2 regions of the Shewanella sp. SR43-4 genome follow, and region 2 is predicted to be linked to the other one. Evidence: riboswitches for the same ligand, from Rfam matches in the RefSeq annotation. Region 2 holds a riboswitch; the other holds the start of a gene.
The links. Region 2 has a riboswitch for thiamine pyrophosphate ahead of thiC (phosphomethylpyrimidine synthase ThiC). Riboswitches for the same ligand answer to the same signal wherever they lie in the genome.

Region 1: it holds a riboswitch for thiamine pyrophosphate, as region 2 does, so the genes downstream of both, H5123_RS02465 (TonB-dependent receptor) here and thiC (phosphomethylpyrimidine synthase ThiC) in region 2, are expected to answer to the same signal.

What each region holds. Positions count from the first base shown of each region.
Region 1 covers NZ_JACJEB010000002.1:38,075-45,291, forward strand. Annotated here, with positions in the region: gene H5123_RS02465 (TonB-dependent receptor) at 1-1,982, opposite strand, end outside; TPP riboswitch at 2,040-2,147, opposite strand; gene H5123_RS02470 (YcfL family protein) at 2,283-2,675, opposite strand; gene H5123_RS02475 (PaaI family thioesterase) at 2,738-3,205, opposite strand; gene H5123_RS02480 (PaaI family thioesterase) at 3,202-3,711, opposite strand; gene hinT (purine nucleoside phosphoramidase) at 3,711-4,064, opposite strand; gene H5123_RS02490 (M61 family metallopeptidase) at 4,269-6,026, shown strand; gene H5123_RS02495 (LuxR C-terminal-related transcriptional regulator) at 6,112-6,741, opposite strand.
Region 2 covers NZ_JACJEB010000014.1:58,046-65,262, reverse strand. Annotated here, with positions in the region: gene thiE (thiamine phosphate synthase) at 1-1,423, opposite strand, end outside; gene thiC (phosphomethylpyrimidine synthase ThiC) at 1,429-3,429, opposite strand; TPP riboswitch at 3,636-3,735, opposite strand; gene H5123_RS15530 (TonB-dependent siderophore receptor) at 4,016-6,142, shown strand; tRNA gene H5123_RS15525 (tRNA-Asp) at 6,620-6,696, opposite strand; tRNA gene H5123_RS15520 (tRNA-Asp) at 6,780-6,856, opposite strand; gene H5123_RS15515 (TIGR03503 family protein) at 6,979-7,217, opposite strand, start outside.

The sequences.
Region 1 (7,217 bases), on a different contig from region 2:
TCGTTGCTGTCTGAGTAATAAAACTGACTTTTACCACTGGCATTCACGTTGGCAAACCAACCAGAGTCAGCAACATAGGTCATACCGGCACTGTAGGTAACGTTAGGTGAATGAGCCAGTTCACGGCCAGACAAATCGACAGTTGAGCCATATTTATCGCTGTATTGATATTGACCATATTCGGTTTCTAACCAACCAAAGCTGCCATAAAACTCAATATTCTCGGTTAAATACCATTTAGCATCGAGTTCTGCACCATAGTTATTCGAGCTACCTGCATTTTCAGTAAATAGAATAAACCGTTGGGGGCTATCAGGATCTTGTAACGACGCGGCGACTTGTTGATCTTGGCGATCCATATAAAATAACGCAAATGTAGAATCGACTTCACCGTCAAACCAGCTCGATTTTAAGCCCAATTCATAGTTATATAGGATCTCAGTATCGAACTCTTTTTTGTCTGATAATTGAGCTGGTAATGTCATATTAAAACCACCCGCTTTATAACCGCGGGCAATACGTACATAGGCATTGTGGTCAGCATTAATGGCTTTTGATAACGCAATATGCCCGCCCCACATATCTTCTGATGGGGCGAAATTATCTTCATTACTGTCACTATAATCACTGTCACGACGTTCAAGTCGAAGTCCTGTAGACAATAAATATTCATCACCTAAATGGCTGTCTAATTGAGCAAATACCGCATAATTGGTCGCATCGTAACTGGACTGCAGCACTTCATCTGGATAAGTGTTGTACTCTGAATACAAGTCATTATCTTCTTGTAAATTCATCGCATACACGCCAACTAACCAGTCGGTGCTGCCGGCGAAAATACGCCCAGCGGTTTTTGACGATAGACGAAATTCTTGGGTAAAGGTTTTACGGTCGCCCTTTTTATCCCAGGTATAATCGTAAACACAAGGTTCGCTGCCATTAACGGCACCAGAGTCATCATAAGCTGCACATTGTTTGCTTGCCCAATATTCTGGATTAGCCCAATCGCCATCATAACCATTATTGTGGTCGGTTTGCGCAAACGAGGTTAACGACGTGAAATCAAATGTTGGTATACCAGAATAAATAAATTTAATCCCAGCACCGGAGGTTTTTTGCGTATCAACGCCAGGTTGGTCAGTTAAAGTATTGCTGGGATTATTGTCTAATGTCCACACATCGTAGCCATTATCAAAGTTTGCATGTAACAAGGTTAAATCAACTTGCAAATCGTCAGTCGCATACCAACGTAACTTCGCTCTGGCAGTCAATTCGTCACGCTCATTGGTATCGTCGCGATTAAGATAAAGATTGTCACGATAACCATTTTGGTTATGTTGCTCTAACGATACCCGGTAGAGTAGTTTGCCTGAATCATTAAGCGGGCCGGAGCTGAATCCTGACAGAGTGCGCAGGTTATCGTCACCTAAGCTGACTTTTGCGCCATGCTCAAACGACTCTGTAGGATCGTTACTTTTTAGGTAAATTAATCCGGCTAATGCGTTGGCACCATACTGAGTCCCCTGCGGACCACGCAACACTTCAACCTGTTGCATGTCGTACATACTCGATACCATGCCAAGGCCTGATAGATCGATGTCATCGACCACAAAACCAACTGATGAGTTAGGTGCACCTTGATATTGCTCTTGCTCACCAACACCTCGAATTTGGAAGTATTTAGGTCGAGAGCTACCACCAGACCAATTAAAGTTAGCAATCGAATTTAGCACATCTTCAAAATGCTGTGCGCCTTCATCTTCTAATTGTTGCGCATCAATAACGGTGACACTGGAGGGCATTTTCTCAAGGCTGATATTACTAAAATCAGCATTAACGACAATGACTTCCATTTTTTCATATTCAGGTGTTACGCGTTCAACATCAGCGGTTTTAGCCATAGCAATAGGTGAGCTTATGGCTGTAATCACCGCTAAGGCAATGGGGGTGTGGTGTAATCTAATAGAATTTTTCGTGAACATAGGACCTCAAATAGTAATTTTGAGATCCGGCAAGAGTAGCGAATAAGAGGTGCACCGAGTTATAGTGTGGCCCATTCCTACGCCGGTATAAGCCGGATCAGGTTCTAAGGGTTCGTCATACAGACATCTCAGTTCAGGTTTTACTGAACACCCCTTGGCGGTCTCGATTATAAACTAACTTCAATATGAATACACGAGCAGTGACACAATTTGATAACTCAACAATGCAATTAATTAACCCTCACACTAAATCACATCGATTATTGTCATAAATAAGCTTCAAGCTAATGATAATGGAGTCTAATTGGAGAATGCTTGCCTCACATAGACCTCAAATCGGGTGACTTGCGAATTGGGCGCAACCGCACCGACTTGTAACTGCTGCTTGCCATGTAACTTAACTGATTTCCAGCTGCTTGCTTCATCTTCAACGGTAAATCCACTCGCATCGAACCAAGTGAATTTGTATTGAATACGCAAATCAGTACTCGATTGGCTTTGAATCAATGCTGACGCTTTGATTAAGTCTGCGACCATAAGTGATGAAACATCGGTCACGTTAACGTCACGAGCAAATGAGGTATTATCAACCCTAAGTTGGCCACTAGAATTAGCAGAGATACCCGCAGTATTATGCGCACAAGCCGAAAGTAACAGCGCAGAAGCGATAAGACATAATAATGATGTTTTCATACAATATTCCCTTAATAAATAGATGCAATTGAACTTGTCTCTAACACAGCAGCACATCATGACTAATCCAGTAGAAAATGTGCTCGTGCTGTCGCAATCAGCTGCTTGCGGTTGGTTTGCCAACAGTTCATGCTGACGTTTGCGACTCTACGACCTTGGCGAGTAATTTTGCATTCAGCAAAGGTGTCTTGATGCAAACCTGCGCGTAAATAATCAATTGAAAAATCGACAATTTTAGGCACTTTCTTAGCTTGCATAAACACCATTAACTGCACAATAGCTGACATTTCCATAAACCCAGCAAGCACACCACCGTGAATAGCAGGTAATATAGGATTACCAATATTGTCATCTTTAGCGGGTAATTTAAATACCATTTCATCGCCAAAACGCGCCACAGACATACCTATAAATTGTGAGTAAGGTACTTTTTCAAGAAGGTAACTATAGTCATTTAACTCTATGGCCCGTTTGACCACATCTTGAACATCTAAACCCGTTTGCGTACTGATATTGCTTGGCTCACTCATGATTTCGTCTCCGGCAAATTACCCATTAATGCTTGCCGAAACGATTCACCAACCATTTCTGGGCTAATGCGCATAAACGATCCCACTGCGTGAGCAATAGGTTCATCAATACTGTCTTGGTAAGCTATCGCGCGGGTAAAAGCCACGCTTGGCGATAATCGATAGCATTCTGCAAACCCATAAACCGATTTATGCGGCTCAGCAGGTTTCATGTAATCGACCCGTAAATCCAGTGTCGGTGACAATTCTAACGATTGATATTTTTTTAATATTGCACATACCACTGCCGTGCCACAGGCGGTGTCTATTAGGGTGGTAATCACCCCGCCATGGATCACCCCGGTGTCAGGATAACCAATGATGTCTTGGCTGTAAGGTAACTCAATAAGCACGTGATGCTCACTGGCCTCTTGGACAGTAAGCCCTAAACGGCGGCATTGAGCTAACTGATTAACAAATCGACTAGCCACTTCGGTTAACGGAAAAAAATCGCTGTTGATTTTCATTAGTCACGACTCAGCATTGGGCCTAACGGCTTACCGCCCAAAAGATGTATATGGATATGATAAACCTCTTGGCCAGCGTGTTTATTACAATTCATAATTAATCGATAACCGTCTTGTGCAATACCGGCTTCATCAGCAAGTTTAGCCGCGACCGTCATCATCCGGCCTAATGCTTGTTCATCAGAGGCCTTAACATCATTAGTCGTGGCGATTAGATGGTTAGGAATAATCAAAATATGGGTAGGAGCTTGCGGTGCAATATCCCTAAATGCAGTAACTAAATCATCTTGATATAAAATATCCGCTGGAATTTCACGACGAATAATTTTGCTAAATATGGTTTCTTCAGCCATTTTGGGGCCCTCATTAAATAACTGCATTGTTGCTTTTGATAATACTATCAATTCTTTGAACTATCACTCCAGTAAAACCGCTCATTATGGATAATCTTTTGCTCAAAATGGGATTCGTTTGCTTAACGTCGGCATTTTTGGCAGCATTGTCGATTATAGCTCAATCGTTTTGATTGTGACTCGCCTACTTATTCGGAATTCTTTATGCATTACCATATCCATGCGATCGATCCAAAAGCACACTTATTTGAAGTCACGTTAACTGTCTCTGAAGCATCTCCATCACAAGTTTTTTGTTTACCCGCTTGGCTACCCGGTAGCTACATGATCCGCGATTTTGCTAAAAACATAATTGAAATTGATGCTAAAGAAAATCAACAACCGCTATCCGTTACTCAAATAGACAAACAAACCTGGCAGTTAAATAATCAGGGTAGCCATATTACCTTATGCTACCAAATTTATGCTTGGGACTTGTCTGTCCGCACTGCACATTTGGACACTAATCATGGCTTCTTCAATGGCAGTAGTGTGTTTTTAGCCGCTAAAGGGCTGGAATCTCAATCACATAGAGTCACAATTGCAACACCAGCACTAGCTGAATTATCCCATTGGATCTTGGCCACCAGCATGACTCGAACCACTGGCGAGCAATTCGGCTTTGGTGATTTTAGTGCGGAAAACTATGACGACTTAATCGATCATCCGGTTGAAATGGGCGAGCTAACCATAGAGACATTTTATGCAGCCGGCGTGCCTCACGATATCGTATTAAGTGGTAAGCATAGAGCCAACATGGCTCGCTTAGCCAAAGATCTTAAAGCCATATGCGAATACCAAATCAATTTATTTGGCACTCCAGCTCCTTTTGAACGCTATGTATTTATGACCACAGTGTTAGACAATGGTTTTGGTGGCTTAGAGCATAAAACCTCAACTGCACTAATGTGTTCACGTAATGATTTACCTCAGTCGTTAGAAGCACCAGTCGATAAAGGTTACCGCACTTATTTGTCACTGTGCAGCCATGAATACTTTCACTCATGGAATGTGAAACGAATTAAACCGGCTGAATTTAGCCCATTTGATTTATCGCAAGAGTCTTACACAGAGCAACTATGGGCATATGAGGGGATTACTTCGTACTATGATGATTTAATTACCTTTAAATCTCAATGTATTGATCAAGTCGCTTACCTTACCTTGCTTAGCCAAATTATGACCCGAGTATATAGAGGTCAAGGTCGTTTTAAGCAAACCCTAAAACAGTCAAGTTTTAATGCTTGGACCAAGTTTTATAAGCAAGATGAAAATGCCGCTAATGCCATTGTCAGCTATTACACCAAAGGGGCACTGTTTGGGTTATTTTTAGATTTAACCCTTCGCATTGAAACCCAGGGGCAAAAAAGTTTAGACGATGTTATGCGTCAGCTTTGGCAACAATACGGCTTAACCGGTGTCGGTACCGATCCGCTTAGCCATCAACGGATTGTTGAAACCATCCTAAAACGTCCATGTGATGATGTATTTGCTTACCTCAATAGCTGTGATGATATACCGCTTGAAGCCTTACTGGCTCAGGTAGGGGTGTCTATGACGCTTCGAGCAAGCGAAGGTAACACAGATTTAGGTGGCGGTGATGCTAAAGGCTTTAACATTGGCTTTGGTGCTAGAACAAAAGCGGAATCGTTGGGCTTAAAAGTGTTGAGCGTCATCCAACACAGTCCGGCCCATCAAGCGGGTCTTAGTGCGGGTGATTTATTAATTGCAGCAGATAATTTACAAGTTACAGCACAATTTGAACAGCAATTGCAAAGCTTGACGGTTGGTGAGCAAATCAGCCTACACTGGTTTAGACGTGATGAACTGATGCAAGGAACCTTGCCAATTAGTGAAGCCGCTTTAGATACTATTTCCCTTAGCATCAAAGATGCATCTAAAACATCATTGTGGCTTGGTTAATCACTCAAAAATAAAAAGAGGTATCTTTGTATACCTCTTTTTATCTTGTGTTTTTTCGCCATATGATTAACCGACAAGCAAGTGCTTATAACCTTACTTCATGCATGTGAGTTTGCGCCCAAGCAATTGCTTGGCCACGACTAGACACACCGATTTTTCTAAAGGCGCGATATAAATGCGTTTTGATGGTTGATTCACTTACAAATAATTGGTTAGCTATGTCTAAATTGGTACTGCCAGTTAGCAAGGTTTGTAGCACTTCACGTTCGCGGATTGTTAACTGCTCATTATCATCATGATTATCATCGTCCACCATTGAACGTAATAAATCCTGCGGTATGACTCTTCGACCTTTCATTATGTCATTTAAACCAATGCTAATTTCTGCAAGGCTGCTATCAGTATAAAACACTCCTATCGTTAAAGGATGAATAAGAAATCGGGTATCAAGCTGCTTAGGGAAATTGATAAACACAGTATGAATAGAGCAATATTCACGTTCAATCAGGCGTTGTAATTGATAGGCTTGTTGTAAATCTATGGTTGATAGGTCAAAAAAAACTATCACAATCGGTTCAACTGCTAACATTTTAGCCATATTGCTAGGCTGGGTTTTAGTTAATTTAACCAAAAACTCTTGTGGCCATCGGCAATCGAGCAAATCGACTAATAACTCAGACCTCGATACTATCATCCAATTTACGACTTTAAACATTTGATACACTCCATGTGATTAAATCAACAGCCTTCAATGCTAAACCTATATTCAAACAAGGTAATACTAACAACCATGGCCTCGTCTGCATATCAGTCAAAAGAATAATCAAAACAATCAAAAATAGACCTTAATACTAGTGATCAGTACTGATTGGCAATTGATTATTGACGTTATCTCATTCTAGTTAACTTGATTGAAGAATGCCTAACTTTAAGCTAATAAAATAAAAATGACGTGACGCTTTTGAGCCATTATCTCCACTAGCCCAGTCAAATTGACACGGCTAAGTCATATAAAAACGTTATTGAGATTACTTACCTAGATGGTTAATGAGCAGAAAAGGTCTATGCCAGGACCACTTTTGATAAGCGTAATTTGATTGGATACTCTTTATTCAGCGACAAGAAGATATTTCTAGCAACAATAACACGGTAACATTCGTCTAATAGAAACAAAAATACCGACAAAATGTC
Region 2 (7,217 bases):
TGGTAGCAAAAATATGCCCCAGGGCAATATAGGAAGGTGAGTGTTGGTGAGCTAATAAGGCTTCAAAATAACTGTGGCTCGATAATCCTAATGCCATTCCAGCTGCAGCTATCGCGGCTAAATCTGCAGTCGCCAAATCTTCTTGGCCTAAGTGAACCCCAAACGCACCGTGTTTAAGCGCCAGTTGCCAATGATCATTGATAAATAACTGAGCATGAAACTCTCGGCCCAGTTTTATCACCTCAATAATATTAGTTTCGAGTGTTAATCGCTGCAGACTGTCCGAAAAAGTGTCGCTATCGAGTTTAGTGCGATATTGAATGGTTTTGCAGCCAGCAGATAGCAGCTGTTTGAGTATATTTAGATCATCAACAACAGGATAAATACCGAGTGGTTTTAGCAGCGATTTAAAGTCATTATGGGCTGTGTGTTTAAACGAAGCTTGAGCGAGATTGTTTGATGTAATCAACTTGATTAACGGCATAGCCTGTAAATCATCGGGCCAACCGGTACGGGCTAAAATCCCAGGACCTTGCCCTAGACTGAAGCCTAATGCTAAGCCTTTATTGACATAAGCTTTTGCCAACACAATAGCATCATGGATCACTAAATCATGGGCAATAAAACACGCTATTGCAGATGATAAAGTGCAACCACTGCCATGATTGTTATTAGTGACTATCCGCTGACTGCTTAACATAAACACGGCATTACTGTGTGCAACACTGGCGCCTGGTACGCTTGAACTGACATAAACATCTGTCGCATCGTGCTGCCAATGAGCATCACCACCTTTGGCGAGTACATGGCATTTAAATATATTTGACAACCACTTAGCGTCGTTAATCATCTGCAGTTGCAGAGTCCTCATGGGATCGATCTCAAGCGATGATTCAAGATTGAGGTTATCATTTCGATGTTGCGCTAAAACGCAATGATGACATAAGCGACCTAACTCATGTTGATTAGGGGTTAATAAGTCAATTAAGCCAATGAGAGGACTAAAATCGAGATCCATAGGATTAAAGCTGGCACCACTGCTGGCGACCATCACAGGATCAAGCACCACAAAAGGAGCTAAAATTAGTGTAGATCGTATCTGGGTTAACCAATCAGCCAAAATGTTTACCTGTGCTTGGGATGCCAACAGGCCAATTTTAATCGCTACCGGCGGCAGATCTGCACATAAGCTGGTCAACTGAGCCAGTAACATGGATTCAGAAACAGTTTCAACAAGACTGACACTGACTGAGTTTTGCGCAGTTAATGTGGTTATTACGCTACACCCGTGACATGACAAGTCTTGCATGGTGAGTAAATCAGCTTGAATCCCCGCACCACCACCACTGTCTGAACCGGCTATGGTCCAGACAATGGGTGGGGTTTGCATTATGGATTCACTGACAAATGTCGATGAATTCATGATAGTTATTCAACCTCTACCGCTAAGTCGGTATCAACTTGTGCTGCTGGTTTGACGGCGTGATACAGTGCCGATCCCGACGCTTTGAACTCAGCCGACTTTTGCGCCATAGCCTCGGACGGATTTATGGCTTGAGCCATAGGTTGAGTTTGATAAGCACTAGCAGCAGAGACTTCAATCTTAAGTGCTTCTGCTTGTTGAAGATTCGCGGCATATTCACGCACTTCGTGGGTTATTTTCATCGAGCAAAATTTAGGCCCACACATTGAACAAAAATGAGCCACTTTTGCTGATTCTTGTGGTAACGATTCGTCGTGGTAAGCACGAGCGGTATCAGGATCAAGGCCTAGGTTGTATTGATCTTCCCAACGGAATTCAAAGCGGGCTTTGGATAACGCATTATCACGCACTTGTGCACCTGGATGACCTTTTGCGACATCAGCAGCATGAGCTGCAATCTTGTAGGCAATTAAGCCTTGTTTTACATCTTCTTTGTTAGGTAAGCCTAAGTGTTCTTTGGGGGTGACGTAACACAACATCGCCACGCCATACCAAGCCATCATGGCAGCGCCAATCCCTGAGGTGAAGTGATCATAACCCGGCGCGATATCGGTAGTTTGTGGGCCTAAGGTGTAAAAAGGCGCTTCATCACAAAGAGCTAATTGCTTTTCCATATTGACTTTAATCAACTGCATTGGCACATGACCAGGGCCTTCGATGATGGTTTGCACATCATATTCCCATGCAATTTTAACCAATTCGCCTAAGGTTTCTAATTCTGCAAATTGCGCTTCATCATTGGCATCGGCAATTGAACCGGGGCGCATACCATCGCCTAACGACAAGGACACATCGTATTGGGCGCAAATCTGGCAAATATCGCGAAAATGCTCATATAAGAAACTTTCTTGATGGTGGCTTAAACACCACTTAGCCATAATTGAACCGCCACGCGACACAATACCGGTAAGGCGTTTGGCGGTCATAGGTACATAACGCAATAACACCCCTGCATGGATGGTAAAATAATCTACGCCCTGCTCGGCTTGTTCTATTAGCGTATCTCTAAATACCGCCCAACTGAGATCTTCGGCAACGCCATTAACCTTTTCTAATGCTTGATAAATCGGCACAGTACCAATTGGAACAGGCGAATTACGGATAAGCCACTCACGGGTTTCATGGATATAACGTCCGGTCGACAAGTCCATGACGGTATCGGCGCCCCAACGAGTTGACCACACCAGTTTTTCCACTTCTTCTTCAATTGACGATGTCACCGCCGAATTACCAATATTGGCATTCACCTTCACCAAAAAATTACGCCCAATAATCATAGGTTCGGTTTCAGGATGGTTAATATTGAGTGGGATAATCGCTCGACCTCGAGCGACTTCATCGCGGACAAACTCAGGAGTGATCAGCTGACCAATATGCGCACCAAAAGCCTCTCCTGGTGCCTTTTGAGTCAATACGGTGTCGGTTACTTCAGCACGAGCCATGTTTTCACGAATGGCAATGTATTCCATTTCAGGGGTAACAATACCTTGGCGAGCATAATGCATTTGGGTCACGCATTTGCCCGGCTCGGCTCGCTTCGGCGCAACTAGGGCATCAAAACGCAAGTGATCTAAGCCATCATCAGCCAGTCGCTGTTGAGTAAAACCTGAACTTGCACCGGTTAATTGCTCGGTATCTTGTCGCTCATCAATCCATGCTTGACGGATTTTAGCTAAACCTTGACGCACATTAATGTCGGCAAGGGGATCAGAATAAGCGCCAGCACAGTCATAGACCATGATAGGTGGATTGGCTTGTTTAATGGGCTTTGCATCGGTGCCGCCAATGACGGTTTCAGTTTGATTAACCTGACGCATAGCGACGTTGATATCTGCACGACTACCCGTTAAATAGACTTTTTCAGAATTAGGATGTTGTAACGGTTTAAGGGTATCAATAAATTGTTGAGCATTAGCTCGAGTTTGACGACGGTTTGGATTTGACATTAGCAACCTCATTATTAAGAGTAGAGTTGCTTGTCTGGAGAGGTGTTGATAGCAGCAGTAAACAATAAAAATACTATCGCTTACGTCAATAACCACATAGAAAAATACTAAAGTAATAACTTAACTGGACATATAAACCGATAAAAAACTCGGAGGTAAACGTCCATTTACTGTCTTGTTAAAACGTTATTATTTTCCCAATAATAATGATTATTACGCTTGTTTCCTTCGCAGGTTCTAGCCTGATCAGGTTCAACGGATCCCGAATAAACGGTCTCAGCCATAATGGCACTCCGACAAGATGTGCGTCAGTATAGGCAAGCTTTAAACAAAATATCAAGCCCTAACTATCATCTATTGCTATGACATCTATGAGTTAACATGCCGGCATTAGTTTAGCTTTACCCCTTATCTATCGTATTCACTCAACACTTGATGCATATATTTACAAAGGTGCGACATCATGTCGCACTCTTCATATTTATTAGCAGGTTATAATTTATTAAGGTGAACAATCTCCTTTGAAATTAACTCATCAAAGGTTTATAAAAAAACAATAAAGGTGATAGCTTTGGCTCACAAAGTAATGCAAACCATTAAATTAACGAATAACGCCCCATGGGCTTACTCATCAATTGCATTGGCAGTAACACTGGCCATAACGCCGCAAGTAAGAGCTGAATCGTATGACATACAAAACAGCCAAGGTGTTGAACATGTCAAAGTACAAGGACAGCAAACAACACATAAAGACCTACTAGGTTCGGCTGAAAACCTCTTAAAAAAGCAAGGCGTCGATTTCTCTGAGGCTGGCGGTGTGTCAGCCTTACCCATCTTAAACGGCATGATGGGCGATCGGATCAAAATCCTTATTGATGGTAGTGACATCACTTCATCATGTGCAAACCAGATGAACCCGCCGCTCTCATATGTATCTGCAAATCAAATCAGTTCAACGCAAGTCGTCGCGGGAGTCTCTCCGGTAAGTGCTGGCGGTGATAATATTGCTGGTGTGATAAAAATCAGCAGTTTAAACCCACTGTTCACTGATAGCGACGCTGTAACATGGCACAGTGGTAATGTTTCTAGTGGTTATCGCAGTACTGATGATGCTTTTCTTGCTGGCGTCAATGCCACCGTTGCCAGTAAAACGTTAAGTTTTAGCTATCAAGGGTCATTTGAAGATGCTAACAGTTATACCGATGGTCATGGCGATAAAGTACTCGACACCCTATATCAATCTCAAAACCATGCGCTAACGGCAGCTTGGCAAGATGAGACCCAACAAATAGCCATTAAGCTTACTCATCAACATATTCCTTATCAGGGTTTCGCTAACCAATATATGGATATGACTAACAATGACAGCTATGGAGCGTTAGTGCGTTATCAGCGTTCACTAGAAAATGATGCCGAGTTTACAGCACAAGCCAATTGGCACAGCGTCGAACATGAAATGGGATTCTTTACTGACGAAAAAACCGGCAATATGCCGATGGAAACCAAAGGAAAAGATTATAGCTACCAGTTGCATTGGCAATTACCAATAAGTTCAGACAGTACCTTGTTGATTGGACAAGAATATTATGTTTATCAACTTGACGATATTTGGCCCGCTATCGAAGGTTCATCTATGATGGGACCTAATGATTATGTCAATATTAATGACGGCAAGCGTCAACGTGCTGCTCTTTATGGTGAATGGCAACACACTCTAAATAGTCGTTTGTGGTTATCAGCGGGCGTCCGATATGAATACGTGTCAACAAACGCTGCTGAAGTACAACCCTATAACACTATGGCGATGATGGGCATGACCAATGTCAATGCCATAGCCGCAGATGAATTTAACAGCCTTTATCGTAAGCGTAATGACAATATTATCGACGCTACTCTTCTGGCTCGATATCAATTGAGTGACACTGAAGTCATAGAGGTTGGTTTAGCGAGAAAAAGCCGAGCGCCAAATTTATATGAACGTTACAGTTGGGGTCAAAGCACCATGGCAACAACCATGATCGGTTGGTTTGGTGATGGAAATGGCTATATAGGTAACCCAAACCTCAATGCCGAAACAGCACATACCTTAAGTACAGCCTATAAATTGGTACAAGATGACTTAGCCTTCAGCGCTACCGCTTGGTACAGCAGAATAAATGATTATATTGATGCCGATGAGGTTGATAGTTTTAACAAAACACCTATGACCAATACTCGCCGCAATATTTTACAGTTTACCAATGTTAACGCGACTCTGTTTGGGGCACGTATTGATGCTGAATACCAACTAGCAGAAAACCGCAGTGGCAAATGGCTCATGGTTGCTAATGCCACTGCCACTCACGGCGAAAGAGATAACGGTGACGAGCCTCTGTATCAAATAAAGCCATTACAAACTGAACTTGCTCTTCACCAAGAACTTGGTGATTGGAAAAATAGCCTTAGCTGGCAATGGGTCGCGAGCAAAGATCGCGTTGATAGTCAGCGCTTAGAAAATACAACCAACAGTTACTCTCTGCTTAACTTAAGCAGCAGTATCCAATGGCAAGGTGCAACAATGACTGTCGCCGTGAAAAACTTACTCGACGAATATTATCAACTGCCTTTAGGCGGGGTCAGTATTGCACAATACAAAACAGACAACAGTAACGGCTTTGAACAAATAGCCGGAGCTGGACGATCGCTTGAATTGAATATTAATTACGCATTCTAGTGCTGGGTAGATACTAGCGAAAAAAGTATCGATTACAATTACCTTAAGCCGTCGAGATCACATTGCTTAGCTATATATTTTCAGTATTAAAAGCACCCACTATGACCGGAACTGAGTGGGTGCTGCTGAACAGCGGTGATAGTTATCAATAATGGCAACAGCCAAGATGCGATATAGCCTCGAATGAATTATGTTTAAATAAATAAAAGTTAGCTTTTAGACGGAGTCGTCAGCCAAGACGCTACAATTCATACTGCGGTTAATTGTATGCAAAATAAGCTCGATAAAGCGGCTTACTTGATGGGTAGGATTTAGATGTCACCTACCCTAAGGATAATGTTTTGCTTTGCGCCGTAATGGCTATTTACTCAATCTGATGCTGAAATCACTCTGTGGTTATCTCGATTGGCTTAAGCATTCAGCTCCGTCTTAAAATAAAAAAGCCTCTACATTGCTGTAGAGGCTTTTTTATTTATTTGGCGGAGCGGACGGGACTCGAACCCGCGACCCCCGGCGTGACAGGCCGGTATTCTAACCAACTGAACTACCGCTCCAAAACGGTTTGTATACACTTAATAAAACTAACAATATTAAACCAATTACTGTTTATTTTATTAAGTGCAAACAGGTACTTGAATGGCGGAGCGGACGGGACTCGAACCCGCGACCCCCGGCGTGACAGGCCGGTATTCTAACCAACTGAACTACCGCTCCACACAAGTGCGATGAATAATAAAGTTGTGATAATTAATCGTCAACTGTTTTTTAATTGTTTTAGCTCAATTAGTCAAAATTTGCTCAATTGCGCATTTTGTGACTAAAAAACACTCAAAATATTAGTTTTTATCATCAGGCATAGTCAGGTCAATATCGTCTAAATCAACACTTTCAAGCAGACCCTCTTGGGAATTTTGATTACTTTCAGGATTTTGCTTTAGCCTTTCTTCTGCTGCAGCCATCGCTTTGGCAAGGGTCTGCTTTTTACGCCATATAACTAAGCCCACAACACCGAGCAAAAACAGTATTCCGTTGATGGTAATAATCCAGAACATTGCATTATCTTTAGCCTCTTGCT